DNA from 3 places in the Paracoccus sp. SJTW-4 genome. Region 3 is predicted to be linked to each of the others. Evidence: riboswitches for the same ligand, from Rfam matches in the RefSeq annotation. Region 3 holds a riboswitch; each other region holds the start of a gene.
What was found. Region 3 has a riboswitch for cobalamin ahead of RSP45_RS01965 (DUF1636 family protein). Riboswitches for the same ligand answer to the same signal wherever they lie in the genome.
Positions count from the first base shown of each region.

Region 1: another riboswitch for cobalamin. It lies ahead of RSP45_RS00375 (TonB-dependent receptor plug domain-containing protein); the one in region 3 lies ahead of RSP45_RS01965 (DUF1636 family protein).
Region 2: another riboswitch for cobalamin. It lies ahead of RSP45_RS12280 (TonB-dependent receptor plug domain-containing protein); the one in region 3 lies ahead of RSP45_RS01965 (DUF1636 family protein).

Region 1 covers NZ_CP136681.1:72,357-82,825, reverse strand. Annotated here, with positions in the region: gene RSP45_RS00395 (DUF488 family protein) at 1-145, opposite strand, end outside; gene RSP45_RS00390 (DUF2945 domain-containing protein) at 145-354, opposite strand; gene RSP45_RS00385 (acyl-CoA synthetase) at 444-2,324, opposite strand; gene RSP45_RS00380 (CAP domain-containing protein) at 2,520-3,080, shown strand; cobalamin riboswitch at 3,459-3,657, shown strand; gene RSP45_RS00375 (TonB-dependent receptor plug domain-containing protein) at 3,639-5,693, shown strand; gene RSP45_RS00370 (ABC transporter substrate-binding protein) at 5,687-6,520, shown strand; gene RSP45_RS00365 (FecCD family ABC transporter permease) at 6,517-7,497, shown strand; gene RSP45_RS00360 (ABC transporter ATP-binding protein) at 7,494-8,276, shown strand; gene RSP45_RS00355 (DsbA family protein) at 8,215-8,847, opposite strand; gene RSP45_RS00350 (rhodanese-like domain-containing protein) at 8,970-9,641, shown strand; gene rimO (30S ribosomal protein S12 methylthiotransferase RimO) at 9,741-10,469, shown strand, end outside.
Region 2 covers NZ_CP136681.1:2,501,305-2,511,773, reverse strand. Annotated here, with positions in the region: gene RSP45_RS12310 (Y-family DNA polymerase) at 1-614, opposite strand, end outside; gene RSP45_RS12305 (ImuA family protein) at 529-1,293, opposite strand; gene RSP45_RS12300 (DUF6925 family protein) at 1,532-2,536, opposite strand; gene RSP45_RS12295 (ABC transporter ATP-binding protein) at 2,533-3,288, opposite strand; gene RSP45_RS12290 (FecCD family ABC transporter permease) at 3,285-4,274, opposite strand; gene RSP45_RS12285 (ABC transporter substrate-binding protein) at 4,274-5,113, opposite strand; gene RSP45_RS12280 (TonB-dependent receptor plug domain-containing protein) at 5,107-7,026, opposite strand; cobalamin riboswitch at 7,158-7,362, opposite strand; gene RSP45_RS12275 (NnrS family protein) at 7,449-8,636, opposite strand; gene RSP45_RS12270 (ABC transporter ATP-binding protein) at 8,633-9,382, opposite strand; gene RSP45_RS12265 (ABC transporter permease) at 9,379-10,188, opposite strand; gene RSP45_RS12260 (ABC transporter substrate-binding protein) at 10,194-10,469, opposite strand, start outside.
Region 3 covers NZ_CP136681.1:392,974-403,442, forward strand. Annotated here, with positions in the region: gene RSP45_RS01955 (cobyric acid synthase) at 1-565, opposite strand, end outside; gene cobO (cob(I)yrinic acid a,c-diamide adenosyltransferase) at 822-1,436, opposite strand; cobalamin riboswitch at 1,468-1,670, shown strand; gene RSP45_RS01965 (DUF1636 family protein) at 1,758-2,117, shown strand; gene cobW (cobalamin biosynthesis protein CobW) at 2,118-3,173, shown strand; gene cobN (cobaltochelatase subunit CobN) at 3,173-6,385, shown strand; gene RSP45_RS01980 (precorrin-3B synthase) at 6,496-7,560, shown strand; gene RSP45_RS01985 (precorrin-8X methylmutase) at 7,544-8,173, shown strand; gene RSP45_RS01990 (precorrin-2 C(20)-methyltransferase) at 8,173-8,910, shown strand; gene cobJ (precorrin-3B C(17)-methyltransferase) at 8,907-9,650, shown strand; gene RSP45_RS02000 (cobalt-precorrin-6A reductase) at 9,617-10,360, opposite strand; gene cbiE (precorrin-6y C5,15-methyltransferase (decarboxylating) subunit CbiE) at 10,359-10,469, shown strand, end outside.

The DNA.
Region 1 (10,469 bases), 320 kb from region 3:
GGTCGATGTTGAACTGCGGATTGGCACGCGAGCGGGGAAAGCTGCGCACGTCGATCACCATCGCCACCCCGGCCTCGCGCAGCATCCGGGTGAAATCGTCCAGGCTGCGGTTGGAATGGCCGATGGTGGTGAACTGCGCCACCATCAGCCGATCCTGGTCAGCGCGCCCCCCTTGTGGGCGGCGATATGGTCGGTCTTGTCGCTTTTGATCTCGTATTGCGGGTCGTCGCGCGAAGCCCGGCGGCGGTGACCCTTGTAGTCGAAATCCTGGTGATGGACCTTGAGGATCCGGCCGGACACGCGCCCGGCCTCGGAGTTCCAGCTGACGTGATCGCCGACGGAAAATTCTGCCATGTCGCCCTCCACCAAGGGCTCAATGCCGGCCCGCGGCCGGGGTTCCGTGCGGGGCTCCGTTCACAGGCCAGTTCTTCAGCCCCGGTTCTTCAGGCCCAGTCCCAGGGCACGGTGTAGGTGTCCAGCTTGGCGCGCACCGCGGCCTCGTCGGTGCCGGGACCGCGGGCGATGCGGGCGGTCAGGCCGCGCTTGCGATCCTCGACCACCTCGGCGACGCTGGCGCCGGTGTTGCGCAGCGCGTGGTCCAGCACCCGGGCGATGGCCAGCCGCCGCAGCGCCGGCTTGAACACCTTGCCCACCGCGGTGACCGGCAGCTCGGGCAGGATCTCGATATGCTTGGGGATGGCGGCGCGTTCGTGGATATGCTCGCGGGCATGGGCGGCCAGCGCCTCGACCGTGACCTCGGCCCCCTCGCGCAGCTGCACATAGACGCAGGGCAGCTCGCCCGCAAAGGAGTCGGGCTGGCCGATGGCGGCGGCGCCCACCAGATCGGGGTGCGACAGCATCCCCTCTTCGATCTCGGCGGGGTCGATGTTGTGGCCGCCGCGGATGATCAGGTCCTTGGCGCGGCCGGTGATCCACAGATAGCCGTCGGCGTCGATCCGGCCCAGGTCGCCGGTGCGCAGGAACCGCCCCTCGGCGAACAGGTCGCGGTTCTTGTCGATCTCGGTATAGGTCGAGCCCTCGAAGACGCCGGGGTTGGCCACGCAGATCTCGCCGATCTCGTCGGTGGCGCAGTCCTGATAATCGCCGTTCACCCGGCGCAGGATGCGCACGGTGGTATAGGGCAGCGGGATCCCGACAGAACCCACCTTCTTCAGCCCGTCCACCGGGTTGCAGCTGACCAGGCAGGTGACCTCGGTCAGGCCGTAGCCCTCGGCGATCTCGACCCCGGTAGCGGCCTTGAAGCGGTTGTAGAGCTCGACCGGCAGCGCGGCCGAGCCCGAAATCGCCGTGCGCAGGCTGGAGACGTCGGCATCGACCTTGCGCTGCATCAGCGCGGCGATGGCGGTGGGCACGGTGATCAGGAAGGTGGCGTGCCAGCGCTCGATCAGCTTCCAGAAATTGCCGATCACCCCGTCGCCGCGATAGCCGGCCGGGGTCGGCATCACCATCTGCGCGCCGGACTGGATGCAGGACATCAGCACCGGATAGGCGGCAAAGACGTGGAACAGCGGCAGCGGGCACATCAGCACGTCGGTTTCGTCGAACAGCAGCTCGCCGCCCAGAAAGCCGTTGTAGATCATGCCCGAATATTTGTGCTGCGCGATCTTGGGCATCCCGGTGGTGCCGCCGGTGTGGAAATAGGCGGCGATGCGGTCCTCGGCCGGGTCGTCGAAGGTCAGCCGGTCATGGGGCTGGGCCGAGACCGCGGCCTCGAAGTTCAGCACCCTGGCCTTGTGGCGCGCCTTGACGCGCGGGCGCAGCAGCCCCACCAGCAGCCGCTTGACCCCGCTCAGATAGCGCGCGAGATCGACCTCGAGCACGGTCTGCACGCAGGGCGCCATTTCCAGCGCCGCCGCGGCCTTTTGCGCGACATCGGTCTTGGGCATGGATTTCAGCGTCACCAGCACCTTGGCGTTGCTTTCGCGCAGGATGCTGGCGATCTGCTCGGGCTCGAGCAGCGGGTTGATCGGGTTGACGATCCCCGCGGTCGCCCCGGCCAGCAGCACCGTCGGCGTTTCCAGGCAGTTGGGCAGCAGATAGGCGACCGTGTCCCCCGGCCTCACCCCCAGCGACCGAAACAGGTTCGCGGCTTCGGTGACGCGCTCGTGGAACTCGGTCCAGTTCAGCTCGCATTTGCGGCTTTTCGGGTCCGAGAGCAGCTGGAACCCCAGCGCCGGGCGCTGCGGGTGCAGCGCGCGGGTGCGGCTGAGGAACGCATAGATCGTCTTTGGCAAGGGCCGCTCGGCATAGGGCATCTCGGCCTCGATACGGTCCCGATCGGCAATGCTGGCAAAGCGCGACATCCGTTTCCCCCCTTGTTGGCGCATTCCCGAAAGGATGCGCCGAGTTCTGCCTGTTGGGCAAGTTATCCAAGGCGAAAGACTGCCGGAACGCGGCGTCAACCAGCGGGGTGTTAACAAGTTTAATTACTTGAAGCTTGTCAGGGCGCCACTCCTTCTGGTTGTTCTTTACGGAAGTGGCTCTGGACAAAGACCGACATGGACAAGCTGATTTCGCTGATCGTCGCAGGGGTGATGATCGCGCTTCCCGCGGTGATGCAGGCGGAACCGGCAATCCCGCGCCCGGCCTGGATCCGGCAGGTGTCGGGTGACATCCTGGTGCAGGCCGCCGCCCCCGGGCAGGCGCAGTGCTTCGCCACCGCCGCCGCCGAGAACAAGGCCGCCGCACAGGTGACCAGCGCCCGCCGCGCCGCCGCCGGGCTGCAGCCGCTGCGCCCCAACCCCAAGCTGGCCGAGGCCGCGGCCCGCCACGCCTGCGACATGGCGATGCGCGGGCAGATGGCGCATCGCGGCTCTGCCAGCAAGGGCCCGTCGCAGCGGGTCAAGGGGGTGGGCTACAAGCCCGCCATCACCGCCGAGAACATCGCCGCCGGGCCCTTCAGCCTGGAACAGGTGCTGCACGCCTGGAACGGCTCGGACGGGCATCTTCGCAACATCATGCTGCCGCAGGCGACGGATTTCGGCATCGGCCGCGCAGTTGCGGCCGATGGCCGCACCATGTTCTGGGCCGCGATCTACGCCGCGCCCCGGGGCCGCTAAGGGTCCCTGGGCCTGCGGGGAGGGGCTGATTCCCGCCTGCCCCGCGGCGCGCCCTGGGTCGCTGCGCGGCCATACGTCATCATGTTGCACCTGCTCAGGGGGTTTCGGACTGGCCGCGTCCTGCCACACGCGCGTGTCCCCTGCCGCCGGGGCCGCACTGTTTCTTTCTCGCCCCCCGCCGCTTACCTTCCAAGCGGCCTCGCACCCGATCCCGCCGCGCGGATACATCCGCCTCCGATCTCCGGCCGGTTGGGTTGCTTCCCCCGCCCGCTTCCGCCCTCGCGCCTGCTCGCCACGCACCATTCGTCCGCCGCAGGGGGTGGGGGCCGTTCTGCCCCCCTCCGCGCCGCGGGTCATTGACGCAAGCCCGGCTTCCGGCCTATCTGCCGCTGTCCAAGTTCCGGCCTCGCCGGATTGAAAGGGAATACGGACGGCCCCCGGGCCGGAACCGTAGCTGCCCCCGCAACTGTGCGCGGAGAGCGGCGCCGAACTGAGCCACTGGGGCCGCAGCCCCGGGAAGGCCGGCGCCCGCCTTGACCCGCAAGCCAGGAGACCTGCTTGGACATCACCCTTTCGATGGTGCGGGGCGCGCCAGCGAAGCGGCCAGCCGCAGCGGTGAACCAGCACTGTCTGCGGGGCTTCCCCCGGACCGATTCCAATCCGCGGCCGCCACCGCCGCCGCCCGACCCGGGGACCGCCATGTCCGAACCCTTCCGCCGCCTTGGCCTGACCGCCGCACCGCTGGCGCTTGCGCTGACCACCGCCGCCCCCGCGCGGGCGCAGGAGCCGATCCTGCTGGACCCGATCATCCTGTCGGGGGGATTGACTCCCTTTGCCGCCGATGGATTTGCCCGCGCCCATACCGTCCTGACCGGCGAGGAGATCGAGACACGCGGCCTTGCTACGGTGCAGGACGCACTGCGTAGCGTGCCGGGAGTTTCCGTGGCCTCGACCGGCGAGACATTGACTGGCATTCGCATCCGGGGTGGCGAATCCAATCATGTGCTGGTGCTGATCGACGGCGTGGAAGCCAATTCCCCTGGTAGCGGCGACTATGGCTTCAGCGGTATGCTGGCCGCGGATATCGAGCGGATCGAGATCCTGCGCGGCCCGCAATCGGCAATCCACGGTCCCAATGCCACCTCGGGGGTGATCTCGATTACGACCAGGCGCGCCGAAGCACCGGGACTGAGCTATGGCGCAGGCGTAGAATTCGGGGGGCAGAACACCCGCGCCGCCAATGTCTTTGTCCGCGCGGCAGGCGCTCGCGGCAGTCTCAGCTTATCCGCCGCAGCCCGACATACCGATGGCGATGACACCTCACGGACCCCCGGCGGCGACCGTGATTTCAACGACCGCGAGACGGTGGTCCTCGACGGCTCCTACGAGCTTGGGGACGGCATTACCACCGGCTTCACGCTACGCCGGAGTTGGCAGAAATATGGGTATGATGAAGCCGTATCGGCCGAAGACAACAATCCCGACGACTATGTCATTGACGCCGACCTGACCGCAGACCGAGATGAGACCTATGGCTCGCTCTGGACCGAGGCCGAAGCGATGGCCGGCAGGCTGCTGAATCGCCTGACCTTGTCCGGGATGAACCAGGATACGGACCATTTCCGCGAAAGCGCGCCGGATTATGGTGACGCTTCGCGCCGGCGTTCCCTGCGCTACACTGGAACATGGGCCATCGACGGGCCCCTTGCCCGCAACGCTGCACAAAAGCTGAACTTTGCAATTGGGAAACAGCGGGAAACCTATGTCAACTATTCTTCTTATGGCTCTGGAGATTACGAACGCGACATGACGTCGGTCGCCCTTGAATATCAGGGGATGTTCGACAATGGCACCAGCATCCAGGCCGGGTTGCGCCGCGATCTGAACGATGTGTTCCACGACGCGACCTCGTGGAACGTGGCGGCATCCTGGCAACTACCGGATGGCGACCTGCGGCTGCGCAGCGCCGTCGGGCGCGCGACGGTCAACCCGGACATGTTTCAGCAGTTCGGATATTCGGGTGACTATCGTGGCAACCCCGACCTGACACCAGAAACCAGTCTGGGCTATGAGATCGGCGCCGATCTGGGCATTGCGGGTGGCCAGGGCACTATTGGCGCCACGCTGTTTCATAGCGATATCAAGGACATGATCGCCGGCGCGGGCAACACTTCGGTCAACCTGCCCGGCACCAGCACCCGCAAGGGGTTCGAACTGACGGCCGACATACAGTTGAGCGATACCGTCCGCCTTGGAGCCGATTACACCTATCTCGACGCCAAACGCGAAAACGGCACAGTCATCAGTCGCGCGCCCCGGCACGAGTTCCATCTGCGCGCCGAGGCCGGTTTTGCGCAGGACCGCGGCGCGGTGTCGGCCGAGTTGCGCCGTGTTGCGGGCAATTACGATGCAGAGTGGTTCCGCAGCTATGAACCGGAAACCACCGAATTGCCCGACTTTACCACCGTAAATGTTGCCGCGCACTACGACCTCACCGATCAGCTCCGCCTGTCGGGCCGTGTGGTGAACCTGTTCGACAAGGATTATTCCGAGGCATGGGGGTACTACGGGCAAGGCCGCACCGCGTATGTCGGGTTGCAGGCCAGATGGTAAAAACCTGGCTGGTGGCCGCGTGTCTTGCCGGTGGCATCGGGCTTGCCGCCCACGCCACCCCGCCCCGCCGCGTGGTGTCGGTCAATCTCTGCACCGACCAGATCGCCATGGCGCTGGCGGCGCCGGGGCAGCTGGTCTCGGTCTCGCATCTGGCGCGAGAGCCGCAGTCCTCGGCGATGGTGGCCGAGGCGCAGCAGTTCCCCGTCAACCACGGCCGCGCGGAAGAAGTGTATCTGCTCGCCCCCGACCTGGTGCTGGCGGGCGGGTATGGCGGGGCCGCGGTCGCGCTGCTGCACCGGCTGGGGGTGCCGGTGGTCGAGGTGCCGCCGCCCAATTCGCTGGAAGACGCCCGCGCGGCCATCGCGCAGGTCGGCGCCGCGCTGGGGCGCGAGGCCGAGGCAGCGGCGATGCTGGCGGATTTCGACGCGAGGCTGGCGGCGCTCTCTCTGCCCACGGGCGGCGACAGGCCGCTGGCCGCGACCTGGGGACCGAACGGCTATTCCTCGGGCGGGGCGACTCTGGCCGGGGATGTGCTGCGCGCGGCGGGGTTTTCGCTGCTGGCCGACCGGCTGGGGATGCAGGGGGCGGGCTATATCACCCTTGAATCGCTGGTGATGGCGGACCCGGCGCTGATCGTGACCGGCACCCCCTATCCCGGCGCCTCGCGTGCCGAGGAGATCGTCACCCACCCGGCGCTGTCCAGCCTGTCGGGGCGGGTGGTGCATGTGCCGGACCCGTTGTGGACCTGCCCGACCCCGCGGCTGCTGGACGCGCTGGCGCTGCTGGCGACCGAGGCGCGGATTGCCGCCGCGAGAGGCGCACCATGAAGCGCGCGCCCCTGCTGCTGTCGCTGGCCGCGCTGGTCGCGGTGCTGGCGCTGGCCTCGCTGCTGATCGGGCCGGCGGGGGCGGGGCCGTGGGCCTCGCTCAAGGCGCTGTGGGGCGGCGAGGGGCCGCTGGGGATCGTGCTGCGCGAGATCCGGGCGCCGCGGGCGCTGCTGGGGGTGATGCTGGGCGTCAGCCTCGGCCTGTCCGGCGCGGCGCTGCAGGGGTATCTGCGCAACCCGCTGGCCGAGCCGGGGCTGATCGGCATTTCCGCCGCCGCCGCCCTGGGCGCGGTGATCGCCATCCAGGCCGGCGTGTCCACGCTGGGGCTGGGGGTTCCGGCGGCGGGGCTGGCGGGGGCGCTGGGGGGCGTCGGGCTGATCCTGCTGCTGGCCGGGCGCGGCGGCTCGGGCCTCGGGCTGATCCTGGGCGGCATTGCGGTCTCGGCACTGGCCGGGGCGCTGACCGCGCTGGTGCTGAACCTGTCGCCGAACCCGTTTGCTGCCTATGACATCATGTTCTGGACCATGGGATCGCTGGCCGATCGCAGCTGGGGGCATGTGCTGACCGCGCTGCCGCTGATGGGCTTGGGCTGGGCGGTGCTGCTGTGGGCCGGGCGCGATCTGGACGCGCTGTCGCTGGGCGAGGAAGCCGCGGCCTCGATGGGCGTCGATCTGGCGGCGCTGCGGCTCAAGGTGGTGCTGGGCGCGGCCGCGGCGGTGGGGGCGGCGACGGCGGTGGCGGGCGCGGTCGGTTTCGTCGGGCTGGTGGTGCCGCATCTGCTGCGCGGCGCGGTGGGGGCGATGCCCTCGCGGCTGCTGCCGGCGGCGGCGCTGGGGGGCGCGGCGCTGGTGCTGACCGCCGACATCGCGGTGCGGCTGATCATGCCGGAACGCGATCTCAAGCTGGGGGTGATGATGGCGCTGGTCGGCGCGCCGGTGTTCCTGCATCTGATCTGGCGCACGCAGGTGGGAAAATGAGCCTGAGCCTGCGCGATCTGACCGTGCGCCGCGGCGGGCGCGTGGTGGTGGACCGGGTCAGCCTGGAGGTGGCGCCGGGCAGTTTCGTCGGGCTGATCGGCCCGAACGGCGCCGGCAAGACCACCCTGATGCGCGCGGCGCTGGGGCTGATCGCGGCCGAGGGGGTTTCCGACCTTGCCGCCCTGCCCCCCGCCCGCCGCGCCCGCCGCGCCGCCTGGCTGCCGCAGGCGCGAGAGATCGCCTGGCCGATCCCGGTCGAGCCGCTGGTGCGGCTGGGCCGGCGCACCGATCCCGACCGCCGCGCCGACGGTCCCGCCGTGGCCGAGGCGATGGCCGCGATGGAGGTCACCCACCTGCGCGACCGCCCCGCGACGGAACTGTCGGGGGGCGAGCTGGCGCGGGTGCTGATCGCCCGGCTGCTGGCCCAGCGCACGCCGCTGATCCTGGCGGATGAGCCGGTGGCGGGGCTCGACCCCGCGCATCAGTTCGCGGTGATGGCGCTGTTTTCACGGCTTGCGGCCGAGGGGCGCACCGTCATCGCCTCGATCCACGACCTGACGCTGGCGGCGCGGTTCTGCGAAAGGCTGGTGCTGATGGGCACGGGCGGGCGCATCGTGGCGGACGGGCCGCCGGCGCAGGTGCTGACGGCCGAGCGGTTGCAGCAGGTGTTCGGCGTGGGCGGCAGCTTCCTGCCCACCCAAGCCGGGCCGGTGTTCGTCACCCTGCCGCCACCCCCATCGTCGCCCGCGCCCGCGCCACCAGATCCTGCAGATCCTTGAGGCTCTGGTCCCCGAACACCCCTTCGTCCCCGGCGATCAGGGTGGGGGTGCCGATCAGGCTCATGTGATCGGCCAGCATGAACGAGCGCGCGATATGGTCGCTGACCCGGTCGGAATCCATGTCGCGACGCAGCTTCGCCTCGTCCAGCCCCAGTTTGCGCACCACCCGCATCACCGACGGCTCGGCCGCGCGGTCGCGCAGCCCCATCAGCCCGGCATGGGTCTGCCAGTATTTCCCCTGGTCCAGCGCGGCCAGCGCCGCCCGCGCCGCGAACTCGGAATCCGCGCCGAACACCGGCCATTCCCGGAACACCACCCGCAGCTGCGGGTCGGACGAGATCAGCTGCTGCATCTTGGGCAGGATCTTCTTGCAGAACGGGCAGTTGTAATCGAAGAACTCGACCAGCGTGATGTTGCCCGCAGGATTGCCCAGCACGATGCCGTTCTTGTCCCGCTCGAGCGCGGTGCGCAGCTCGTCGGGCATCGGGTTGGGGCGGGCCTGGGTCTGCGCAAGCACCGGCGTCGCGGCAACCGCGGCAATCAGGGCAAGGGTCTGGCGGCGCGTGGTCATGGCAGTTCCTTTGGTCAACAATGCGTCTTGATCACGCTAGGGATCGCGGCAAGGATAGTGAAATCACGATATGTCCAGTGCGCGTTTCGCCGCAGGACACGCATCCCGGGAGGAAGGAAGCCATGTTCAGACCCCTGACCGTTCTGTCCGCTGCCACCGTCGCCACCACCGCGCTGCTGCTGGCGGGCGCCGCGGCCGCGCAGGACAGCGCCCCCGCCGAAAGCCCGGCCGAAGCCGCTGCCGAGACCCCCGCGGTGCGCGTCGGCATCACCAAGGACATGGCGCAGGCCAGCTATACCACCCCCGAGGGCGAGTTCACCGTCCAGCGCGACCAGACCCCGGGCGCGAAGCTGGAAGGGGACTGGGCGCTGACCGGGCCGGACTGCCCGCCCTTCTGCATCCAGCCGATGACCCCCGCCGAGGGCGTCACCACCATCGGCGAGTTGGAGCTGATCGAGGCGATGCAGGCGGGCGACACCATCCTGGTCGACGGCCGCACCCCTGACTGGTTCGCCGGCGGCACCATCCCCGGCGCCATCAACATCCCCTATACCGAGTCGATCGAGCGGCTGGCCGAGCTGGGCTGCGAGCCCGATTTCGACGGCGAGTTCGACTGCACCAACGCCAGCAAGGTCATCATGTTCTGCAACGGCACCTGGTGCGGCCAGTCCCCCACCGCCATCCGCGAGATGATCTCGGCCGGCTACCCGGCCGAGCGGATCAGCTATTACCGCGGCGGGATGCTGGACTGGCGGCTGCTGGGCTTCAACGTGCGCGGCGGCGACGCCGAATAGGCGCCCGCCACCGGCGGCGGCCCCGAACGGGGGGCGTCGCCTTTCCCGGCCCGAATCTGGCGCTTTGCGTTCGCCAATGGCTTCGTTATATGCGCGGGAATGAGCCAGAACCCGCCCCTGCTGCGTCCCGATCTTGCCCGCGCCACCGTGGCGCGCGAGGCCGCCCGTCCCGGCCAGCCGACCATCGGCATGGTGTCCCTTGGCTGTCCCAAGGCGCTGGTGGACAGCGAGCGCATCCTGACCCGCCTGCGGGCCGAGGGCTATGCGATTTCCCCCGAATACCGCGGCGCCGATGCGGTGATCGTGAACACCTGCGGCTTTCTGGACAGCGCCAAGGCGGAATCGCTGGATGCCATTGGCGAGGCGCTGACCGAAAACGGCCGGGTGATCGTCACCGGCTGCCTTGGCGCCGAACCCGAGTATATCACCGGCGCACACCCCAAGGTGCTGGCGGTGACGGGGCCGCATCAATACGAACAGGTGCTGGATGCGGTTCACGCCGCGGTGCCGCCCGCGCCGGACCCGTTCATCGACCTGTTGCCGGCTTCGGAAGTGCGGCTGACGCCCCGCCACTACGCCTATCTGAAGATTTCCGAGGGCTGCAACCACCACTGCCGCTTCTGCATCATCCCCGACATGCGCGGCCGGCTGGTCAGCCGCCCCGCCCATGCGGTGCTGCGCGAGGCGGAAAGACTGGTCGCCGGCGGGGTGCGGGAACTGCTGGTGATTTCGCAGGACACCTCGGCTTACGGCGTGGACCTGCGCCACGCCGCCGACCGCGGCCACCGCGCCCATATCACCGACCTTTCCCGCGATCTTGGCGGCTTG
Region 2 (10,469 bases), 1.2 Mb from region 3:
GCCAGATCGCCGATCCGGGCAAAGCCCAGGTCGCGCAGCGCCGCCGGGACCGCGGGCGGCAGCCGCAGCGCCTCGAGCGGCAGGCCCGCCACCCGCGCCGCCGCCGTCCCCGGCGCCGCGACCAGCACCGGGTCGGCCGCGTGGCGGGCCAGCGCATGGGCGGCGCCCCAGCTGTCGGCGATGGCGACGCGGGCGATCACCCCCGACAGGCGCAGCCGCGCGACCAGCGCCTGGGCCAGCGCGGGCTCGCCCCCATGCAGATGCGCGGCCCCGGTCGCGTCGATGACGATGCCGTCCGGCGGATCGACCGCCACGATGGGCGCGATCCGCTGCAGCATCCACAGCGCCAGCCGCTCCAGGCTGGCCGCATCCGCACCGGGGTCGGCGGGTTCCACCCGCAGCCCGGGAACCAGCGCCTGCGCCCGGCCGATCTCGATCCCCGGGTGCAGGCCCAGCGCCTGCGCCGCCGCATTCGCGGCCGTGACCACCCGGCGGCTGCGGTCGCGCCCCGCCAGCACCAGCGGCGTTTCAGCCGGCGGCGTCCTGTCGCCGGTCTTCCGCCGCAGCCGATCCGTCGGCCACATCGGCAGGAAGACCGAGATGACCCGTGCCATCACATGCCTCCAGTTCCATCTCGAAGCCTTCGCCGGCGCGCACGCGCAGCAGCTCGACCCGCCAGCGCGCCCGCCCGACCCCGGGCACCGGCAGCGGCGCCGAGGGCAGCGCCGACACCCGCCAGCGCGTCATCGCCGCCGTGGGCTGCCCGAAATCCTGCGCCCCCGCCGCCCCCTGTCGCCAGCGGCGCAGGGCAAGGCCCAGCGTGCCGCCTTCCTTCGCCGCCAGATGCAGCCGGCGCGAGACCGCCATCGGCAGCCGCGGGGTCTCGGCCACCACCGCACCCAGGGCGCCGTGGCGCAGCGCCTCTTCCATGCAGGCCAGCACCGCCCGGTGGTCGCCGGCCTCGACATGGATCAGCCGGTCGGGCGGCAAGCCCGCCTGTTCCAGCCCGGGCGCGAACAGATCGGGCCGGGCCACGCACCACAGCACCCGACCCCGCGTCCGCGCCGCGATTCCGGCCGCGAAACAGGTGGCCGCCGCCCCGTCGTCGGCGCCCGCGCCGCCCCCCGCGATCTCGTGCAGGCAGCCCAGCGCCAGCCCGCCCCCCGGCAGGCGGCGGTCCAGCCGGGGGATGCCGAAAGGCAGCGTCCCGCGCGCGCCCGCACCGCCGCCCTCGAGCTGCGCGATGCGCGCGCGAAGCCCCGCGAGGGCCGGGCTGTCTGCACGGCTGGACATGCGAAATGGCGCCTCCCGGCCCTGCCCTGAGCGATTCTGCCGCCATGTTCCTTGTTTGTTCCTGCAAGGGGTAGGAGTCAATCTGTCCCGCCCCGCCACCGGGAAAGCGCGGGGGACGGGGTGTCGCCCCGTTTCCGCTGGAAGATCAGGGCGCAGACCCCTGCCGGGCCGGTCCCGGCCTTGTCCTACCCCCGCGGCAGTCGCCGGAATGTGAGCGCAGGGCCTGCCGGGGTCCGGTCTAATGCCCCGGCGCGTCGTCGTCCGCCGGCGCCAGTTCGCGGTCGAAGGCCGCGCGCCAGGCCAGCAGCTGCTCGCTTTCCCCGTCCCGCCGCCCGGCCTGGCGCAGGGCCACGCGAAAGGCGACGCGGGCGGCGCGGGCGTCGGGTTCGCGCAGCTGCGTCGGGCGCAGCCCCTGCGCCAGCGCCTGCCAGACCTGCCGCTTGACCGAGACGTTTTCGGCATCGCCCCAAGCCACCAGCAGACGCTGGAACGCGTCGAAGATGCCCCGGTCAAAATCGCGGTCCCGGCCCAGCGGGTCCATGATCGCGCTGGCGGGGTGGAAACCCGCGACCGGCACCAGCCCCTCGGGGATCGGCATGTTTGCCGAGTGGCTGCGCCGGGCGCGCAACAGCTTCGGCAGCACATGGGTGTGCGGCCCGATGGGCGAGGCGCCACCGGTGTCCGGACCGCCGATCGGCTGATAGACCTCGATCCGCCCGATCCGGCTCAGCGCCACGCGATGCGGATGCGCCCCGAGGATCACCCCCATCGCCGGGTTCTCCGGGTCCATCACCGGACGGCCCAGATTCGCGCGCAGGACCGCCAGCAGCGCCGGGTCGGCGGTGCGGATGCAGAAATCCACCTGCGGCTGGTCCAGCCCCATGTCGAACAGGATCGCCGCGCGGTCCTCGGGGCGGATGGCGTCGCTGTCGGGGCCGATCTCGGTCAGGACGGCGAGCCGCGACATGGCCGAGTCTTCCGCCGGCAGGCACAGGGCGACGCCCTGCTGCCAACGGTCGGGGCGCGGGCTCAGCGCCTCCCACGCGACGGGGCGGATGCGGTCGGGGTGGTCCAGCCGCACGGCGCCGCGCGCAGTCACCACGCCGTTGCCCGGCAGATGTGGCGCGGGGTCGCCGGCGACGTGGTGGAACTCGGCGATGGCGCCGAAAGAGCCCATCGACCAGCCGGCCTCGGGGTCGGAAAACGCGGCGAACAGGGTCTCGGGGACGGAAGGCAGGGTCATGGCAGGTCCTTGGTCAGAATGTCGAGCGGCTGGAACACCGGCCCCTGCGGGGTGGTGGCGAACCAGGCGGTGATGCCGAAGACGCGGGCAAGGTTGTCCGCGTGCAGCACCTGTTCCGGCGGGCCGTCGGCGGCGATGCGGCCGCCGTCCATCAGGATCAGCCGCGTACAGTGGCGCGCGGCCAGGCCGAGGTCATGCAGGGACGCCAGCACCGCCCTGCCCTGCCCCGCGATGCCCGCAAAGACCTGCATCACCTTGATCTGCGCGGCGGGGTCCAGCCCCGCGACGGGTTCGTCCGCGACCAGCAGCGGCGTTTCCTGCGCCAGCATCCGGGCGATCAGGGCGCGGGCCTGCTCGCCCCCCGACAGCTCGGTCGCGGGGCGGTGGCGCAGGGGCTGCAGTTCCAGCGCAGCGATGGCGCGTTCGACGGCGGGGGCATCGGCGGGGCTGCGGCCGTGGGGCGTGCGGCCCAGCGCCACCAGACGCTCGACCGGCAGCGGCCAGGCGATGTCGCGCCCCTGCGCCATGAAGGCGGCGCGGCGGGCGCGGTCCCCGGCCGGCAATTCCGCCAGCGAGGAATGCCCGCCATGCGCAAGCAACCCCAGCGCCGCGCGCAGCAGCGTGGTCTTGCCGGCGCCGTTCGGGCCCAGCAGGCCGATGAATTCGCCCCCCGTCACGGTCAGGTCGATGCCGTTCAGGACCTTGCGGCCGTGGCGCGCGACGGTCAGCCCTTGCAGGGTCAGCAGGCTCATGCCCCGTCCCCCCGCGTGCGCCAGATCAGGTGCAGGAAGAAGGGCGCGCCGACCAGCGCCGTCAGCACCCCCAGCTTGAGATCGCGCCCCGGCGCCAGCATCCCCACCGCGATGTCGGCCGCCAGCACCACCGCCGCGCCCCCCAGCGCCGAGGCCGGCAGCAGCCGCGAGGGGCTGGCCCCGACCGCGCGGCGCAGCAGATGCGGCACCACCAGCCCGACGAACCCCACCGCGCCCGCCACCGCCGTGGCCGAGCCGATCAGCGCGGCCACCCCGATCACCAGCGCCAGCCGCAGCCGCCCCATGCGCAGGCCCATCGAGGCGGCGGTATCCTCGCCCAGCGTCAGCGCATCCAGCCCGCGGCCGCAGGCCAGCAGCAGCCCCGCGCCCAGCGCAAAGAACGGCAGCGTCATCCAGACATGCAGCATCGAACGGTCGGCCAGCGAGCCCATCATCCAGAAAATGATCTCATTGGCCGCGAACGGGTTGGGCGACAGGTTCAGCACCAGCGAGGTCGCCGCCCCCGCCAGCGCGGAAATCGCGATGCCCGCCAGGATCAGCGGCAGCGCGCCGCCGCGCGACCCGGCCAGCAGCAGGATCAGCAGCACCGACACCAGCGCCCCCGCCAGCGCCGCCAGCGGCAGCCCCAGCGGCATCGCCGCGGCCAGCCCGGTCTGGATCGCCAGCACCGCCCCCAGCGCGGCCGAGGCCGAGGTGCCGATCAGCCCCGGCTCGGCCAGCGGGTTGCGCAGGAACCCCTGGATCGCCGCCCCCGCCAGCCCGAGGCTGGCGCCCAGCAGCACCCCCAGGATCGCCCGCGGCAGCCGGATTTCCTGCATGACCATGGCGATCAGGTCGTCCCCGCGCCCGAACAGCGCGGGAACCTCGTCGCGCGGGCCAAGCCCGGCGGGGCCGATCAGGACCGATCCCGCAAACAGCGCCAGCACCAGCGCCGACAGCGCGCCCAGCAGCAGCCGCTGGCTCATCATGACCCCTGCTCCAGCCCCAGCCGGGCGTCGCGCAGCCTTGCGATGGCGCCCAGCACCCGGGGGGTGCCGCAGACCCAGTCCTGATCGGCGATGCCGGTCTGGCCGGCACGTTCCGCCAAGGCCGCGACGGCGGGGTGGTCCAGCACCTCTTCCGCGCGCGAGCGGCCGGCGTAGCGCCGCCCCCGGATCAGCAGGTCGGGGTTGGCCAGCACCAGCTGCTCCAGCGCCAGCACGCCGCTGCCCGACAGCCCGGCATCGGCGGCGATATTGTGCAGCCCCGCTGCCTCGACGATGCGCCCGGCCAGGCTGTCGCGGCCCGAGGTGTAGCTGTTGGCATAGTAAAGCGCCGCGGTCGGGCGCTGGACGGGCGTATCCATCAGCGCCGCAAGCCCCTGGTCGAAAGCGGCGATCTGGGCCTCGGCCTCGGCCTCGCGCCCCAGCAATTCGCCCATCCGGCGCAGATTGCCGCGGATGCCGTCGAAATCGGCCTCGGGCGGAAAGATCGCCACCGGAACCCCCAGCCGCTGCAGCATCGCCACGGTGGCGCGGGTGGTATAGGCCCCGGCCAGCACCAGATCGGGCCGCAGGCGATAGATCTCCTCGGCCAGCCCGTGATTGGCGGGGTAGGCGCGCGCCTGTTCCACCATGGTCGAGGCCTGCGGGTCCTGCGCCAGATAGCTGACCGAGACCAGCTGTCCCGGCGCCGCCAGCAGCATCGCCAGCTGGTCGGTGCACAGGTTCATCGACACCACCCGCTGCGGCGGCGCGGCATGGGCCGCACCCCCAAGCCACAGGCCAAGCGCGATGCACCCGGCCCTGAGCAGCCGCCCTACCATTTCGCCTCGACCCCGACATAGGCGGTGCGGCCCTGGCCGTAATAGCCCCAGGCCTCGGAATATTCCTTGTCGAACAGGTTCACGATGCGGCCCTGCAGCCGGATCTCGTCGGTCAGGTCGTAATGCGCGGCCAGGTTGACGGTGGTGAAGCCGGGCAGCTTGCTGTTGGCCGGGCTGGGGGTGGTGTAGTCCCAGCCGAACCACTCCATGTCATAGGTGCCGCTGACATGGCGGATATCCACCGACGCCAGCCCGCGCCCTGCGGCGAAACCCTGGCTGGCGCGCAGGCCCAGCTGGTGGCGCGGCGCGCGCACGATCGGCAGGCCGTTGGCCTGGGCCGCGTCGACATAGGTATAGTCGGCGCCCAGCGACAGGCTGTCGGTCGCCTGCAGGCTCACGCCCAGCTCGAACCCCTTGCGGGTGCTGGTGCCGGGCGCGTTGACCGCGCTGTCGGCGGTGCCGGTGATCATGTCGTCGATCTTGCTTTGAAAGACCGCAAAGGAGGCCAGCCCGCGTCCACCCGCAAACCCCAGATCGGCACCCAGCTCATAGTTCATGCTGCGCGCGGGCTTCAGGTCGGGGTTCCCTTCCCAGACGCCGGGAACATTGCCGTATTGCTGGAACATGGTCGGGTTGACATGGGCGCGGCCGGCCGCGGCCCGCAGCCGCAGATCCTGCCCCGGCACCTGCCATGCCGTTGCAAGATTCCAGGTCGTCGCATCGCGGAACACGTCGTTGAACTCGCGCCGCACCCCGGCCTGCACCGAGACGCCATCGGCAAAGCGGCCCTGATATTCCAGCGCCAGCGCATGGGTGTCACGCTGATAGGTGCCGCCGGGGTTGTAGCTGGAACGATAGGTCTCGCGCTCGGTTTCGGCTGCAACGATCAGCTTCTGGTCGGCGCTGCTTGCGTCGCGGCCATCCAGCGCCAAGCTGCCGGTATAGCGCAGGCTGCGGCGGGTCGAGCGGTCGTCGGATGTGGCCACGCCCGCGTCGAAATGATCCAGCGTCTGGTTCATGCCCGACAACGCCAGCCGGCTGTGCAGCCTGCCGTCCAGCGCCGCGGCCTCGAGCCAGAGCGCGCCATAGCTTTCGCCCCGCTTCGCGGTCAGCGGCGCGTCCAGCTGATAGTCACGCGGATCATCCACTGGCGAGGTGGTGGTGTCGTAGCCGTAGTCCTGCCAGCTGCGGCGCAGGGTGAAGCCGGCGGTCACCTCGTCGGTCAGCGCGTAGGACCCGCCCAGCGCCGCGGTGGTGAGGTCGTTAAAATCCTTGTCGCCGCCGCTGCGGGAATCGTCGTCGCCGTCGATATTGCGGGCGGACAGCGAAAGGCTCAGCGCCCCGCGCTCGCTGCGCTGGCGGATGTAGGTCGAGGCCGCGCGCGTGCCCAGCCCCCCGACCTCGGCCGCGCCGCCGTAGGACAGGCCCGGCTTGCCCGCCTGGGTGGTGGTGATCGAGATCACCCCCGCGGCGGCGTTCGAGCCGTAGATCGTCGATTGCGGGCCGCGCAGCACCTCGATCCGGTCGATCTCCGCAAGGTCCATGCCGGTGAACAGATACGAGCCGCCGCTGGGCGAGTTCGCCTCGACCCCGTCGATCAGCACCAGCACGTGGCTGAACTCGCTGCCCCGGATGCGGACCTGCGTATAGCTGTCGCCGGTCGAGGTGACCGCCACCCCCGGCACCCGCCGCAGGGCATCCTGCACCGAGGTCACGCCGGCGGCGGCCATGTCCCCGGCCGTCAGCACGGTGTAGGAGCGGGCGTAGTTTTCCGCCGCGAGCGGCGTCAGCCCGCCGGAAATCACGATGGGGTCGAGGGTCAGCGTATCGGGCAGTCCCGCGTCCTGCGCGAGGACGGCCATCGGCGCAAGCGCCGCACAAAAAGCGATCCCTGGGATCTGGGGGCGGATCATGACATTGCCTTTCCCACGCAGGCGGCGCCTGCGGATTACAGATTGGCCGGCGGGAAAAAGGCGCACCTTCCCCGCAGACCGGTTGGGTGTCACCGCTGCGGGAGGCCGCTTTCCATGCGCGCCCCGCGCAGGAAATGGGTGATCGCTTGGGCAGGTCTCCTGGCTCGCGGGTCAGGGCTCGGGCCGGTCTTCCCGGGACATTGGGTCCCAGTGACATGGTCGGCCGTCGCTCGCCGCTTACAGTTGCGGGGGCAGCCGCGGCTTTGCCCTCAGGCGCACCGCAGTTCCCTTTTAATCCAGCGGCAAGCCGCCGGAACCAAAGCTGCCCCTGTCATGGCAAACCGTTCGGCAAAGTCAAGGCGATTGCGCGGGCCGATGGGCGCGGCTTGCTCGGGCCCCTGCCCCGGCCGTTGCGCCGGATTTCAGCCCGGCGGGGCGGGCGGCTCCAGCCGCCGGATCGCGGGCCAGTAGTCGGCCAGCCACAGCAGGAAACCCGCCGCCCACAGGACCACGGCCAGCAGGTGCAGCGGGCCGGGGGGCCAAGGGGCCAGCCCCATGTCCGGCAGCGCCCGCAGCAGCACCGCCGCGGCGGCCAGCGCGAACCCTGCCCGCGTGGCCAGGTTGAGGCCCAGCCCCTGCCCGGTATGGAACCGCCCCGCGATTGCCAGCACCGCCAGCACGCCGAGCCCCAGCCCGCCCATCAGCGCCAGATGCAGCGGCCCGGCCGCGGCCCAAGGGGCGCCCAGCCCGGCCGCGCCCAGTCCCAGAAGCCCCAGCCCGGCAAAGCCCGCGGCCCCCATCAGCACCATGATCTCGGCCCGCAGCGCCTCGGGGCCGACAAAGCCCTCGGCCATGCGGTCCATGAAGGCGGCGCCGGCGGCGATCCACAGGAAGCCGGCGACCGCGGGCGACAGGCCGGCGATCTCTGCGGCCAGCGCCAGCGCCACCAGCCCGGCCGCGAGATTGCGCCGCCCCGGATGCGGCCGGAACGGAGAGCTGCGCTCGGACGGGTCCAGCACGATATTGGTGATCGGGACGGTGATGCGCGACAGCGCCAGGCTCAGCAGGCCAAGGAAGGTCAGCCCGGCCAGCCGCAGCCACTCGGCCGCGGCCACGCCGTCGCCCGCCAGCATCGCCAGCCGCGCCATCATGCAGCCCACCGCCAGCGCGAACAGCCATGCGGCAAAGACCACGACGCGGGTGCTGCGCTGGCGGATGGTCAGCTGCAGAAGATAGGCGATCAGCAGCACCAGCCAGCCCATGTCGGCCAGCATCGCGGGCAGGACCAGCGCGTCGGCGCCGACCAGCCCCGCGACCCGCGCCGCCCCCCACAGCGCCGCCAGCACCCACAGCGCCCCGCCCCGCAGCCGCGGGGTGTCGGTCCATTCCGGCGCAGCCGTGGTCAGGAAACCCAGCAGCGCCGCGCCCCAGGCGCCGAACACCATCTCGTTCGCGTGCCAGACTCCGGGCGGGATGTTCCGCGCAAAGGGCAGGTCGAACCCCCACAGCGCCACCCATGCCAGCGGCCACAGCGCGGCGTAAAGCGCGGCGAGCGGGAAGAAGATGCGGAACCCCTCGTCCGAAAGGACGCGGTGCAGCGGTGTGGTCATGGTCGCAGCCGCTCGTCGGTGTCGTGGATACGGGCGAACAGCGGATCCTCGGTCAGGAACCGCTGGCGCAGGGCAAAGACGGCGGCATCGTCGCGACTGCCGGGGGCGCCGGGCAGGATGCGCGCGCCGGCGATGCCGCGCCCGTTCGCGTCCAGCACAAGGATGCGGTGGCTGATGCGGATCGCCTCGGACAGGTCGTGGGTGATGAACAGGGCGGCAAACCGGGCGCTGGCGGCGGCCGTTATCACCAGATCCTGCATCCGCCGCTTCAACGCCACGTCCAGCGCGGTGAAGGGCTCGTCGAAATAGATGAAGTCGGGGTCCGTCACCAGCGCGCGGGCGATAGCGGTGCGCTGGCGCATCCCCCCCGACAGTTCCGAGGGGTATTTGTCCAGATCCTCGGGCAGCAGCCCGGCGCGCAGCGCCGCCGCGCGGATCGCCCCGTCGCGGCCGCCCCGCCGCACCCCGGCCAGGCGCAGCGGAAAGCCGATATTGTCGCGCGCCGTCGCCCAGGGCATCAGCCGCGGGTCCTGGAACACCATCGTGTGCCGGTGATAGCGCCGGACCACCCGGCCCTCACCCGCATCGACCACCCCGGCGGCGATATGGGCGATGGTGGATTTCCCCGAACCCGAGGGGCCGACCAGCGCCACGATCTCGGCCGCGCCGATGCTCAGCGAGATCCCTTCGAGCACCTTGCGGCCGAAGAAGGAATGGCCGATGCGCTGCAGTTCCAGCACGGTCATCGCTTGACGCCCCAGGGCGCGGCGGCGTCGCGCCAGCGTTCCAGCTCCGACCGCAGCGGCCGGATCAGCACGTATTCCACCACGATCAGCGCCGCGACGGCCAGCCCGACCCAGGCCATCGCCTCGGCGATGTCCAGCATCGCCCGCGCCCGCGCCAGCGCGCCGCCGATGCCGCCGGCGTTGGCCAGCAGTTCCGCCATGATCGCGACCTTGAAGGACGACCCCAGCGCCAGGATCAGCGCCGGAAACAGCTGGGTCGAGATCTGCCGCGCCGCGACATGGGTAAAGCGGCGGATCGGCCCGGCGCCAAAGACCCGGGCCATGTCCTCGATCCCGCGGTCGCGCGTGGTCACCCCCTCGACCGCGCCGATGAAGACGACGGGGGTGGTCGAGACGAGGATCGTCATTGCCACCGTCCGGTCCGAGGCGCCGAACCAGATCATCGCCAGCACGATCCAGGCGATCGGCGGCACCCCCATCAGGACCGTCAGCACCGGCCGCGACAGCCGCAGCGTCGCCGGGGAATAGCCCGCCGCGACCCCGGCCGCGGTGCCGATCACCGCGCATAGCGCGAACCCGGCCAGCGCGCGGCGGGTGGTCAGGGCCAGCAGCTCGACGGCCGTGCCGTCATGCAGCAGCCGCCACCCCGCCGCCAGCGTGTCCAGCGGCGCGGGCAGGATGAAATCGCCGTAAGCCTCATGCCCCGCCTGCCACAGCCCCGCGATCAGGGCGAGCCCGGCCAGCCCGGCCCACCCCGACCACAGGAAGCGGCCGAACCGCGACAGGCGGTCCAGGGCAGAAGGCACCGGCCTCACAGCAGATAGAACCCGTCGTCGGGCAGCTGGCCGCCGATGATCGCGGGATCGCCCTTGGCCATCAGCGACAGCATCGATTCGACGGCGGGGCGGGCCTGACTGGCCGGGCGGGCGACCAGCCGCGAATGCGGGATCGACAGCGCCAGCACCGGCGCCGGCATCTCAAGCGCCGCGGTCGCGTCCGTGCCCGCGCGCACCGGATCGGCCAGCACGGCGGCGGTGGCGCGCTCAAGCACTTCCTGCAACTGCGGCAGCAGCTCGCGGCCCCGGTC
Region 3 (10,469 bases):
TCATCGCGGCGTCTTCCGGTTCGATCACCGCCTGGGTGCCGACGATCTGCGCGATCACGCCGCCGCGGTCGATGTCGCCGGCCAGCACCACCGGCACCTTACCGGCGCGGGCAAAGCCCATGTTGGCGATGTCGCGGGGGCGCAGGTTGACCTCGGCCGGGCTGCCGGCGCCCTCGACGATGACCAGATCATGCGCGGCAGACAGGCGGCGGAAACTGTCCAGGACCCGGGGCAGCAGCGAGGTCTTGAGCGCCGAATATTCCCCCGCCCGCACCGTCGCGGCCAACCGCCCCTGTACGATCACCTGGCAGCCGGTTTCGGATTCGGGCTTGAGCAGCACCGGGTTCATGTCGACCAGCGGTGCGATTCCGCAGGCGCGGGCCTGCAATGCCTGCGCGCGCCCGATCTCGCCCCCGTCGGCGGTGACGGCGGCGTTGTTGGACATGTTCTGCGGCTTGAAGGGCGCGACTGACAGCCCGCGCCTGCGTGCCGCACGGCAGAGCCCGGCGACCAGCATCGACTTGCCGACGTTCGAGCCGGTGCCCTGGATCATCAACGCCGGCATCAGGGGGCAGCCCCGTGCTTGGGTGTGCCGCCGGGGCCTCCGGCGGGGATATTTGGACCACGCTGAAAGAAGGGGTTGCACCCTGCCTTGGGCCGGCGGACCGGGGAAGACAGGGTGCTTTCACCGTGGACGGTCATCGGCGTCCCCGCCTGTACCGTGCATCCCTTGGACCATGAAACGCTGAAGATTCGGTTAACGGCTCTTTCATCGTGGCGAAAATATCCCGGGGTCCGGGGCGGCGCCCCGGTCCGGCGCATCAGAACTCGACCCCCGGCTGCGCCTTGATGCCGCCGCGGAAGGGGTGTTTCACCAGCGTCATCTCGGTCACCAGATCGGCCAGCTCGACCAGCTCGGGGGCAGCGTTGCGGCCGGTCAGGCAGACATGGGTCAGCGCGGGTTTTTCGTCGCGCAGGAAATCCAGCACCTCGTCCAGCGGCAGATAGCCGTAGCGCAGCGCGATGTTGATCTCGTCCAGCAGCACGAAGCGGATTGCGGGGTCGCGGATCAGCTCCTTGGCCTTGTCCCAGCCGGCACGGGCGGCGGCGATGTCGCGGGTCTTGTCCTGGGTTTCCCAGGTGAAGCCCTCGCCCATCGCGTGGAACTGGCACAGGTCGGCGAAATGCGTGGTCAGCAGGCGGCGTTCGCCCGTGTCCCAGGCGCCCTTGATGAACTGCACCACTGCGCAGGGCATCCCATGCGCCACGCAGCGCAGGATCATCCCGAAGCCCGAGGACGACTTGCCCTTGCCCGGGCCGGTGTGAACGATGATCAGGCCCTTTTCGCCCTCTTTCCCCGCCATGATCCTGTCGCGGGCGGCTTTCTTCCGGGCCATCTTTTCGGCGTGGCGATCGTGGTCGGTGGTGCTGTCCATCGGCTGTCCCTTGACATCGGGGGTGCGCCCGCGGCAGTTGGGCGGTGTCGGTTCCTGTCTATGACAGGCGAAGAGGGAATGATCTAGGGCCCCGGCCCGAAGTTCAGCCGCCCCCGCGACCGTGACCGGAGAGGTCGTCCAAGCCACTGGCATTCGTGCCGGGAAGGCGGGCGACCGGGGCCGCAAGGCCCGGCTCCGCAAGCCGGGAGACCTGCCGACACGGTTATGTTTCGGGCGGACGGGGTGTTCCGCGGCCGAGGTGTGTCGCGCCTGCCGGCCGTCCCCTTGCGTCATTGCCCCGTCCCTGAGGATGGGCGCGCGATGACGGTTACGCTGCATGTCTGCACCACCTGCCGGGCCGGTCTGCCGGTGGCCGAGGGCGAAAAGACCCCCGGCACCAGGCTGCTGGCGGCGCTGGCGCTGCACCCCCAGCTGCCGCCGGGGCTGCGGGTGGTGGGGGTGGCGTGCCTCTCGGCCTGCGACAACGGTTGCGCGGTGGCGCTGACCGGGCCGGGGCGCTGGTCCTATGTCTATGGCCGCCTGTCCCCCGACGATGCCTCCGACATCCTTGCCGGCGCCCGCGCCTATGCCGCCGCCCCCGACGGGCTGTCGCCCTGGCGCGAGCGGCCGGTGATCTTCCGCAAGCAGTCGCTTGCCCGCATCCCCCCGATGGAGAGCTGAATGTCCGATCTTGCCAAGACCCCCGTCACCGTCATCACCGGCTTTCTCGGCTCGGGGAAGACCACGCTGATCCGGCATCTGATGCAGAACCCGCAGGGTCGCCGGCTGGCGGTGCTGGTCAATGAATTCGGCACCGTCGGCGTCGATGGCGACATCCTGCGCGATTGCGCCGATGAGAACTGCCCGGCGGGTAATATCGTGGAGCTCGCCAACGGCTGCATCTGCTGCACCGTCGCCGACGACTTCATCCCGACCATCGAGGCGCTGCTGTCGCGCGAGCCCCGTCCCGATCACATCCTGATCGAGACCTCGGGGCTGGCGCTGCCCAAGCCGCTGCTCAAGGCCTTCGACTGGCCCGAGATCCGTTCGCGCATCACCGTGGACGGGGTGGTGGCGCTGGCGGATGCCGAGGCGGTGGCCGCAGGCCGCTTTGCCCCCGACCCCGAGGCGGTCGAGGCGCAGCGGGCGGCCGACGACAGCCTGGACCACGAGACGCCGCTTTCCGAGGTATTCGAGGACCAGATCGCTTGCGCCGACCTGATCCTGCTGACCAAGGCCGACCTGGCCGGCAAGGCCGGTCTGGCCGCCGCGCGCGCGGCGATCGCGGCCGAGGCGCCGCGCCCGGTCCCGATGCTGGCGGTGACCGACGGGGCGGTGGACCCGCGGGTGGTGCTGGGGCTGAACGCTGCCGCCGAGGACGACCTTGCCGCCCGCCCCAGCCACCATGACGGCGCCGACGACCATGAACACGACGATTTCGCCAGCGCCGTGATCGCGCTGCCCGAGATCGCCGAGGCGGCCGCGCTGGCCGAGGCGGTGGCGGCGCTGGGGCGCGACCACAAGGTGCTGCGGGTCAAGGGCCATGTCGCCGTCGCCGGCAAGCCGATGCGGCTGCTGGTGCAGGCGGTGGGGGCGCGGGTGCGCCAGCAGTTCGACCGCCCCTGGGGCGAGGCCCCGCGGCAGTCGCGGCTGGTGGTGATCGCGGAACGCGGCGATCTGGATCCCGCCGCCATCGCCGCGCATCTGGGCGGCTCGGTCGAGGCCTCCGACCTCTGATGCATGTGGTCTTTCGCGAAAGCCACGGGCTCGAGGAAACCGCGGCCCCCTATGACCCCGGCCAGACGCCGGCGGACATAGTGGTGCTGTCGTTTTCCGACAGCGACCTGGGGGCTTTCGCGGAAGGCTGGCGGGGGAGGGACGGGCCGCGGCCGTCGCTGCGGTTGCAGAACCTGGTGGCGCTGCGCCATCCGGTGTCGGTCGATAGCTATCTGGACAACACCCTGTCGGGGGCGCGGGCCATCCTGATCCGGCTGCTGGGGGGCGAAAGCTACTGGGCTTACGGGCTGGCCAGCGTGCAGGATCTGGCGCGCAGGCGCGGGATTGCGCTGGCGGTGCTGCCGGTGGACGGGCGCCAGGATCCGGCGCTGGCGGCGGCCTCGACGGTGGCGCCGGCGCTGCTGTCGCGGCTGACGGCGCTGTGCGACATGGGCGGGGCCGCGGCGGCAGGGGCGGCGCTGACGGAACTCGGCCGCGCCTGCGGGCTGGCGCTGCCGATGCCGGGGCCGGTGGGCGAGCTGCCCGCCTGCGGCTGGTGGAGCCCCGAGGCCGGCGTGACCGCCCGCCCCGAGGGGGTCGGCCCCTGGGCGGTGGTGGTGTTCTATCGCAGCTATCTGGCCGCTGCCGATATCGACCCGGTGGCGGCGATGATTGATGCCCTGCGGGCGCGGGGGTTCCGGGCGGCGGGGCTGTTTGCGCCGTCGCTGAAGGGGGCCTCGGCGGCGTGGGTGGAGCGCGAGCTGCGCGCCCTGTCCCCCGCCGCCATCGTCAACGCCACCGCGTTTTCCGCGCGCGAAAGGGGCGTGTCGCCGCTGGATGCGCCGGGGTGCCCGGTGCATCAGCTGGCGCTGTCCACCGCCCGCCGGCGGGATTGGGAAGGCGCGGCGCGGGGGCTGTCGCCCGCCGATCTGGCGATGCATGTGGTGCTGCCCGAGGTGGACGGCCGCATCCTTGCCGGGGTGGTCAGCTTCAAGCAGCCGACGCGGCGCGACGAGGCCCTGCAATATTCCCGCTTTGTCCACCGCGCTGATCCGCAGCTGGTTGACGCCGCTGCCGACCGTGTGGCGGCGTGGCACCGGCTGGGAACGGTGCCGGCGGCGCAGCGGAAACTGGCGCTGGTGCTGTCCACCTATCCCGGCCGTCCCGACCAGATCGCCCATGCGGTGGGGCTGGATGCGCTGGCCTCGGCCGATGCGATGCTGCGGCTGCTGGGGGATCGCGGCTGGACCTGCGCGCCGGGGGCGGCGCTCGCGCCGTCGCTGCGGGAGACCATCCGCTGGCCGCTGTCCGAGTATCTGCGGGCGCTGGCCTTGCTGCCGCAGCCCCTGCGCGATGATCTGGCGGCCTCCTGGGGCGCACCGGAGACCGACCCGGCGGTTGCGGGCGGCGCCTTCCATTTCGCCGCCGTCCGCCGCGGCAACGCCTTGGTTGCCTTGCAGCCCGAGCGCGGGCAGCCGCAGCTGCGCGAGGATGATTACCACGACCTGACCCGCACCCCCCGCCATCACTACGTCGCCTTTTACCTGTGGCTGCGCTCGCAGGGGCTGCACGCGCTGGTGCATGTCGGTGCGCATGGGACGCTCGAGTGGCTGCCGGGCAAGGCGGTCGCGCTGGGGCCGGAATGCTGGCCGCAGGCGCTGCTGGGCGAGCTGCCGGTGATCTATCCCTTTATCGTCAACGACCCCGGCGAGGCCGCGCAGGCCAAGCGCCGCCTCGGCGCGGTGACGCTGGGCCATGTGCCGCCGCCGCTGCTGCAGTCCGCGCTGCCCGAGGCGCTGGCGGGGCTCGAGCGGCTGCTGGACGAATACGCGACCGCCGACGGGCTGGACCCCTCGCGCCGCACCCGGCTGATCGCGACGATCCGGCAGGCGGCGCAGGCGGCGGGGGTCGAAGATGACCTGGCGATCCCCGCCGGTGCCTCGGCCGCCGAGGCGATCCCGCGCATCGACCGCTTCGTCTGCGATCTCAAGGAAAGCCGCTTCGGCGACGGGCTGCATGTCTATGGCGCGGCGGCGGGCGAGGCCGAGGGGCTGCTGGCGGCGCTGGACGGGCGGCGGGTCGAGCCGGGGCCCTCGGGCTCGCCCGCGCGGGGGCGCGGCGACGTGCTGCCCACCGGGCGCAACCTGTTTGCGGTCGATCCCCGCGCGGTGCCGACGCGCGCCGCCCATGCGCAGGGGGTGAAGCTGGCCGAGGAATTGCTGCGCGCGCATCTGCAGGATCACGGCGACTGGCCGCGCGGGCTGGTGGTGGATCTGTGGGGCTCGGCCTCGATGCGCACGGCGGGGGAAGAATTCGCGATGGCGCTGCATCTGGCCGGGCTGGCGCCGGTCTGGGACGGCGCCACCGGCCGCGTCACCGGGGTCGAGGTGGTGCCGCTGGCGCTGCTGGGGCGGCCGCGCATCGACGTGACGCTGCGGGTTTCCGGGCTGTTTCGCGACATCTTCCCCGGGCTGGCGGGGCTGTTCGAACTGGGCGCCGAGGCGCTGGCCGCGCGCGAGGAAACCGCCGCCGACAACCCCTATCTGTCCCGCGCGCCGCGGGTGTTCGGGCCACGGCCGGGGTCCTATGGGCTGGGCATGGGCGACCTGAGTGCCGATCTGTCCGACGCGGGCCGGCAGGCGGCGGGGCTGGCCTGGCTGGCGGGCTCGGAATGGGTGGTCGACGGGGCCGAGGGGCGGCGCGACCGCGCGGCGCTGGAATCGCGGCTGGCCGGGGCGGATGCGGTGGTGCATGTGCAGGATCTGGCGGAAACCGACCTGCTGATGGCCCCCGATTTCGCCGCGCATCAGGCCGGCGTGCTGGCGGCGCGGGCGGCGCTTGGCCTGCCCGAGGCGGCGGCCTGGCATCTGGACAGCAGCCGGGTCGAGGCGCCGCGCGCCCGCCCCCTGGGGGCCGAGATCGCCCGCGTGGTCCGCGCCCGCGCCGCCAATCCCGACTGGGCCGCCGGGATGATGCGCCACGGCTTCCGCGGCGGCGCCGAGATCGCCGCCACGCTGGACAACCTCGCGGCCTTTGCGCAGCTGACCCGTTCCGTGCCTAGGCATCTGTTCGATCTCTACCACGAGGCCACGCTGGGGCGCGACGAGGTGGTGGCGTTCCTCGATGCCGAGAACCCGCAGGCGCTGGCCATGCTGCGCGCGCGTTTCGACGCGCTGCGCGCGGCCGGGCTGTGGCGGGGGCTGCGCAACTCGACGGGGGGTGAGCGGCTGTGAGCGTGGTCACTGGGGGCGTTGCCCCCGTCTCCTGCGGAGACTCCCCCGGGGTATTTGGGCCAGAAAGAAGTCCCATCGTGCAGGGCTGGTGCCCGGGGGCGTTGCGGCCGATGGCGTCGGGCGACGGGCTGGTGGTGCGGGTGCGGCCGCCGGGCGGGCGGCTGACGCAGGTGCAGGCTGCGGAGCTGGCGGCGCTGGCGGGCGCGCATGGCAGCGGGGTGATCGATCTGTCCTCGCGCGCCAATCTGCAGCTGCGCGGGGTGCGGGAAGGCAGCCACGGGGCGCTGGTCGAAGGGCTGCGCGTTCTCGGGCTGGTGGATGCGTCGGTTGCGGCCGAAACGAGGCGCAATATCGTGGTGACTCCGTTCGCCGACGCGGCGGCGGATGCGCTGGCCGCAGGGTTGGCCGAGGCGCTGGCGGCGGCCGCGGATCTGGCGCTGCCCGGGAAGTTCGGCTTTGCGGTCGATACCGGGCCGCGGCCGGTGCTGCGGCGCGTGTCGGCGGATGTGCGGATCGAGCGTCTGGGAGAGGCGTTCCTGCTGCGCGCCGACGAGTTGGACGTAGGGCGGCTGACGGATGATCCCGTGGCGGATGCGCTGGCTTTGGCGCGCTGGTTCCTGCGCAATGGCGGCGCCCCGGAGGGTCGGGGGCGGATGGCGGCGCTGGTGGCGCGGTGCCGGCCTGAGGGGTTCGACGTGGCCCCCGCCGAGCCTGCGCCCGAGCCGGTGCCGGGGCTGGTGGCGCAGGGGGCGCTGGTGGGCCTCGCCTTCGGGCAGATGCAGGCCGGGACGCTCGCCGCGCTGGCCGCGCTGGGGCCGATCCGTGCGACGCCCTGGCGGATGCTGCTGGTCGAGGGGCTGGCGGCGATGCCCCCCCTGCACGGGCTGATCACCGACCCCGCCGACCCGTTGCGCCGTGTCGTCGCCTGCACCGGCGCGCCCCATTGCCCGCAGGCGCTGGGGCCGACCCGGGTGCTGGCGCGCGCGCTGGCCCCGCAGCTGCCGCCGGGCTGCCTGCTGCATGTCTCGGGCTGCGCCAAGGGCTGCGCCCATCCCCGTTCCGCGGACCTCACGCTGGTCGCGCGGGGGCGGGGCTATGATCTCGTCCGCGCCGGCAGGGCGGCGGACCCGGCTTTCCTGTCAATTCCCGGAACCCCCGATGCGCTACCATTATGAAACCGACGGGGCGGCGATCTATCGCGCCTCATTCGCCACCATCCGGGCCGAGGCCGATCTGGCCCGTTTCGACCCCGACGAAGAACCCGTGGCCGTGCGGATGATCCATGCCGCGGGGCTGGTCGGACTGGAACGCGACATCCGCTTTTCGCCCGGCTTTGCCGCGGTGGCGCGGGCGGCGCTGGCCGCGGGCGCGCCGATCCTGTGCGATGCGCGCATGGTCAGTGAAGGCATCACCCGCGCCCGGCTGCCCGCCGACAACCCGGTGATCTGCACGCTGAACGACCCGCAGGTGCCGGCGCTGGCGGCGACCATGGGCAACACCAGATCCGTCGCGGCGGTCGAGCTGTGGCGCCCGCATCTGGCCGGCGCGGTGGTCGCCATCGGCAATGCGCCGACCGCGCTGTTCCATCTGCTCAACCTGCTCGGGGATCCCGGCTGGCCGCGCCCGGCAGCGATCATCGGCTGCCCGGTGGGCTTTATCGGGGCCGCGGAATCCAAGGCGGCGTTGATGGAGGCGCCCCCGGTGCCCGCCATGGCGGTGCTGGGCCGGCTGGGCGGCAGCGCCGTCACCGTCGCCGCGCTGAACGCGCTGGCATCAAGGGTCGAGTGATGGCGCGGATCATCTGTGCCGGCTTAGGCCCGGGCGACCCCGACCTGATGAGCGTGCGCGCCGCCCGCGCCCTGCGCGGCGCCCGCCGCATCGCCTATTTCCGCAAGCCCGGCCGCCCCGGCATGGCGCGGCGCATCGTTCAGGGGATGCTTGCCCCCGGCTGCGTCGAGCTGGCAATGGAATACCCCGTCACCACCGAAATCCCGCTGTCCGACCCCGCCTATAACGCGCAGCTGGCCGCGTTTTACGACCACTGGGCCGAGCGGCTGGCCGCATTGCCCGGCGAGGTGGTGGTGCTGTGCGAGGGCGACCCGTTCTTTTATGGCAGCTTCATGCACCTGCACCTGCGCCTGCAGGGGCGCTGCGAGATCGAGGTGATCCCCGGCATCACCGGCATGTCGGGCTGCTGGACCGCAACCGATATGCCGATCGCCTGGGGCGACGACGTGCTGACCGTTCTGATGGGCACGCTGGACGAGGACACCCTGGCCGCGCGCATGGCGGGCACCGACGCGCTGGTGGTGATGAAGACCGGGCGCAACCTGCCCAAGCTGCGCCGCGCGCTTGCCCGCGCCGGGCGGCTGGACGCGGCCTGGCTGGTGGAACGCGGCACCATGCAAGGGCAGCGCGTGCAGCGGCTGGTGGAATCCGACGCCGAGGTGGCGCCGTATTTCGCGATTCTGCTGGTGCACGGGCAGGGGCGGCGCCCCCTCGCCGTGCCGGAGGCTGCGGAATGAGCGGCTGGCTGGCCGTGGCCGGGCTGGGGCCGGGGGACGAGGCGCTGCTGACCCCCGAGGTGAGCGAGGCGCTGTCCCGCGCCACCGATATCGTGGGCTACGGCCCCTATGTGGCGCGGGTGGCGGCGCGACCGGGGTTGGTGCTGCATCCCTCGGACAACCGGGTGGAACTGGACCGTGCCCGCCATGCGCTGGAACTGGCCGCGGCGGGGCGGCGGGTGGTGGTGGTGTCCTCGGGCGATCCGGGGGTGTTCGCCATGGCCTCGGCGCTGTTCGAGGCGGTCGAGGCCGAGCCGCGGTTTGCGGCGCTCGACATCAGCATCCTGCCGGGGATCACCGCGATGCTGGCCGCCGCTGCTCGGCTGGGGGCGCCGCTGGGCCATGATTTCGCGGCGATCAACCTGTCCGACAACCTCAAGCCCTTTGCGCTGGTGGAACGGCGGGTGCTGGCGGCGGCGCAGGCGGGGTTTGCGCTGGCCTTCTACAACCCCCGCTCGGCCGCGCGGCCGCATCAGTTCGCGCGCGTTCTGAACCTGCTGCGCGGATGTTGCGAACCGGGGCGGCTGATCGCCTTTGCCCGCGCCGTGACCACGGCGCAGGAATCGCTGCAAGTGGTGACGCTGGCCGAGGCCGTGCCCGAGATGGCCGACATGCGCACGGTGGTGCTGGTCGGCAATGCCGACACGCGGCTTGTGGGGCGCTGGATCTATACCCCGCGTTCGGCCGGGGGCGTGCGATGAAGCCACGCCATCGCCTGCGCGGCCGACGCCACGGTTTCCCTTGCCGGGATCGCCGGGCGCTGCACCATCACCACCGGCAGGCGCAGCGCGCGGGCGGCGTCGAGCTTGGCGCGCGCACCCTCGCCGCCGGCATTCTTGGCGACCACGATCTGGATGCGGTGATCGCGCATCAGCGCCATGTCGCCGTCTTTGGTGAAGGGGCCGCGGTCAACCACGCGGCTGGCGCGGGGCAGGGGCACCGGCTCGGGGTCGACAAAGCGCAGCAACCAGCGGTGCGGCAGGGCGGCGAAGATGTCGAGGTTCTGGCGGCCGATGGCGAGGAACACATTCGCCGGCGTCCGGGGCAGGGCCGTGGCCGCAGCGGCCAGGTCCGGCACCATTGTCCAGTCGTCGTCTTGGGCCTGCGCCCATGCGGGACGTTCCAGCGCCAGCAGCGGCACCCCCGTCGCCGCGCAGGCCGTAACCGCGTTGCAGCTGATGCTGGCGGCAAACGGGTGGGTGGCGTCGATCATATGGGTAAAGCCGCCCTCGCGCAGACACGCCGCCAGCCCCTCGGCGCCGCCGAAGCCGCCGATGCGCAGGGGCAGCGGCTGCGGGCGCGGCGTGCTGGTGCGGCCGGCATAGGAATACAGCGCCTCGACCCCGGCCTCGGCGAGGGCGCGGGCCATGGCGGCGGCCTCGGTGGTGCCGCCCAGCAGCAGAACCCGCATGTCTGATCCCTGGCTGTCCATCATCGGTCTGGGCGAGGATGGCCTGTCCGGCCTGTCGCCCGCAAGCCGTGCCGCGCTGGACGGCGCCGAAATCGTGTTCGGTGGGCCG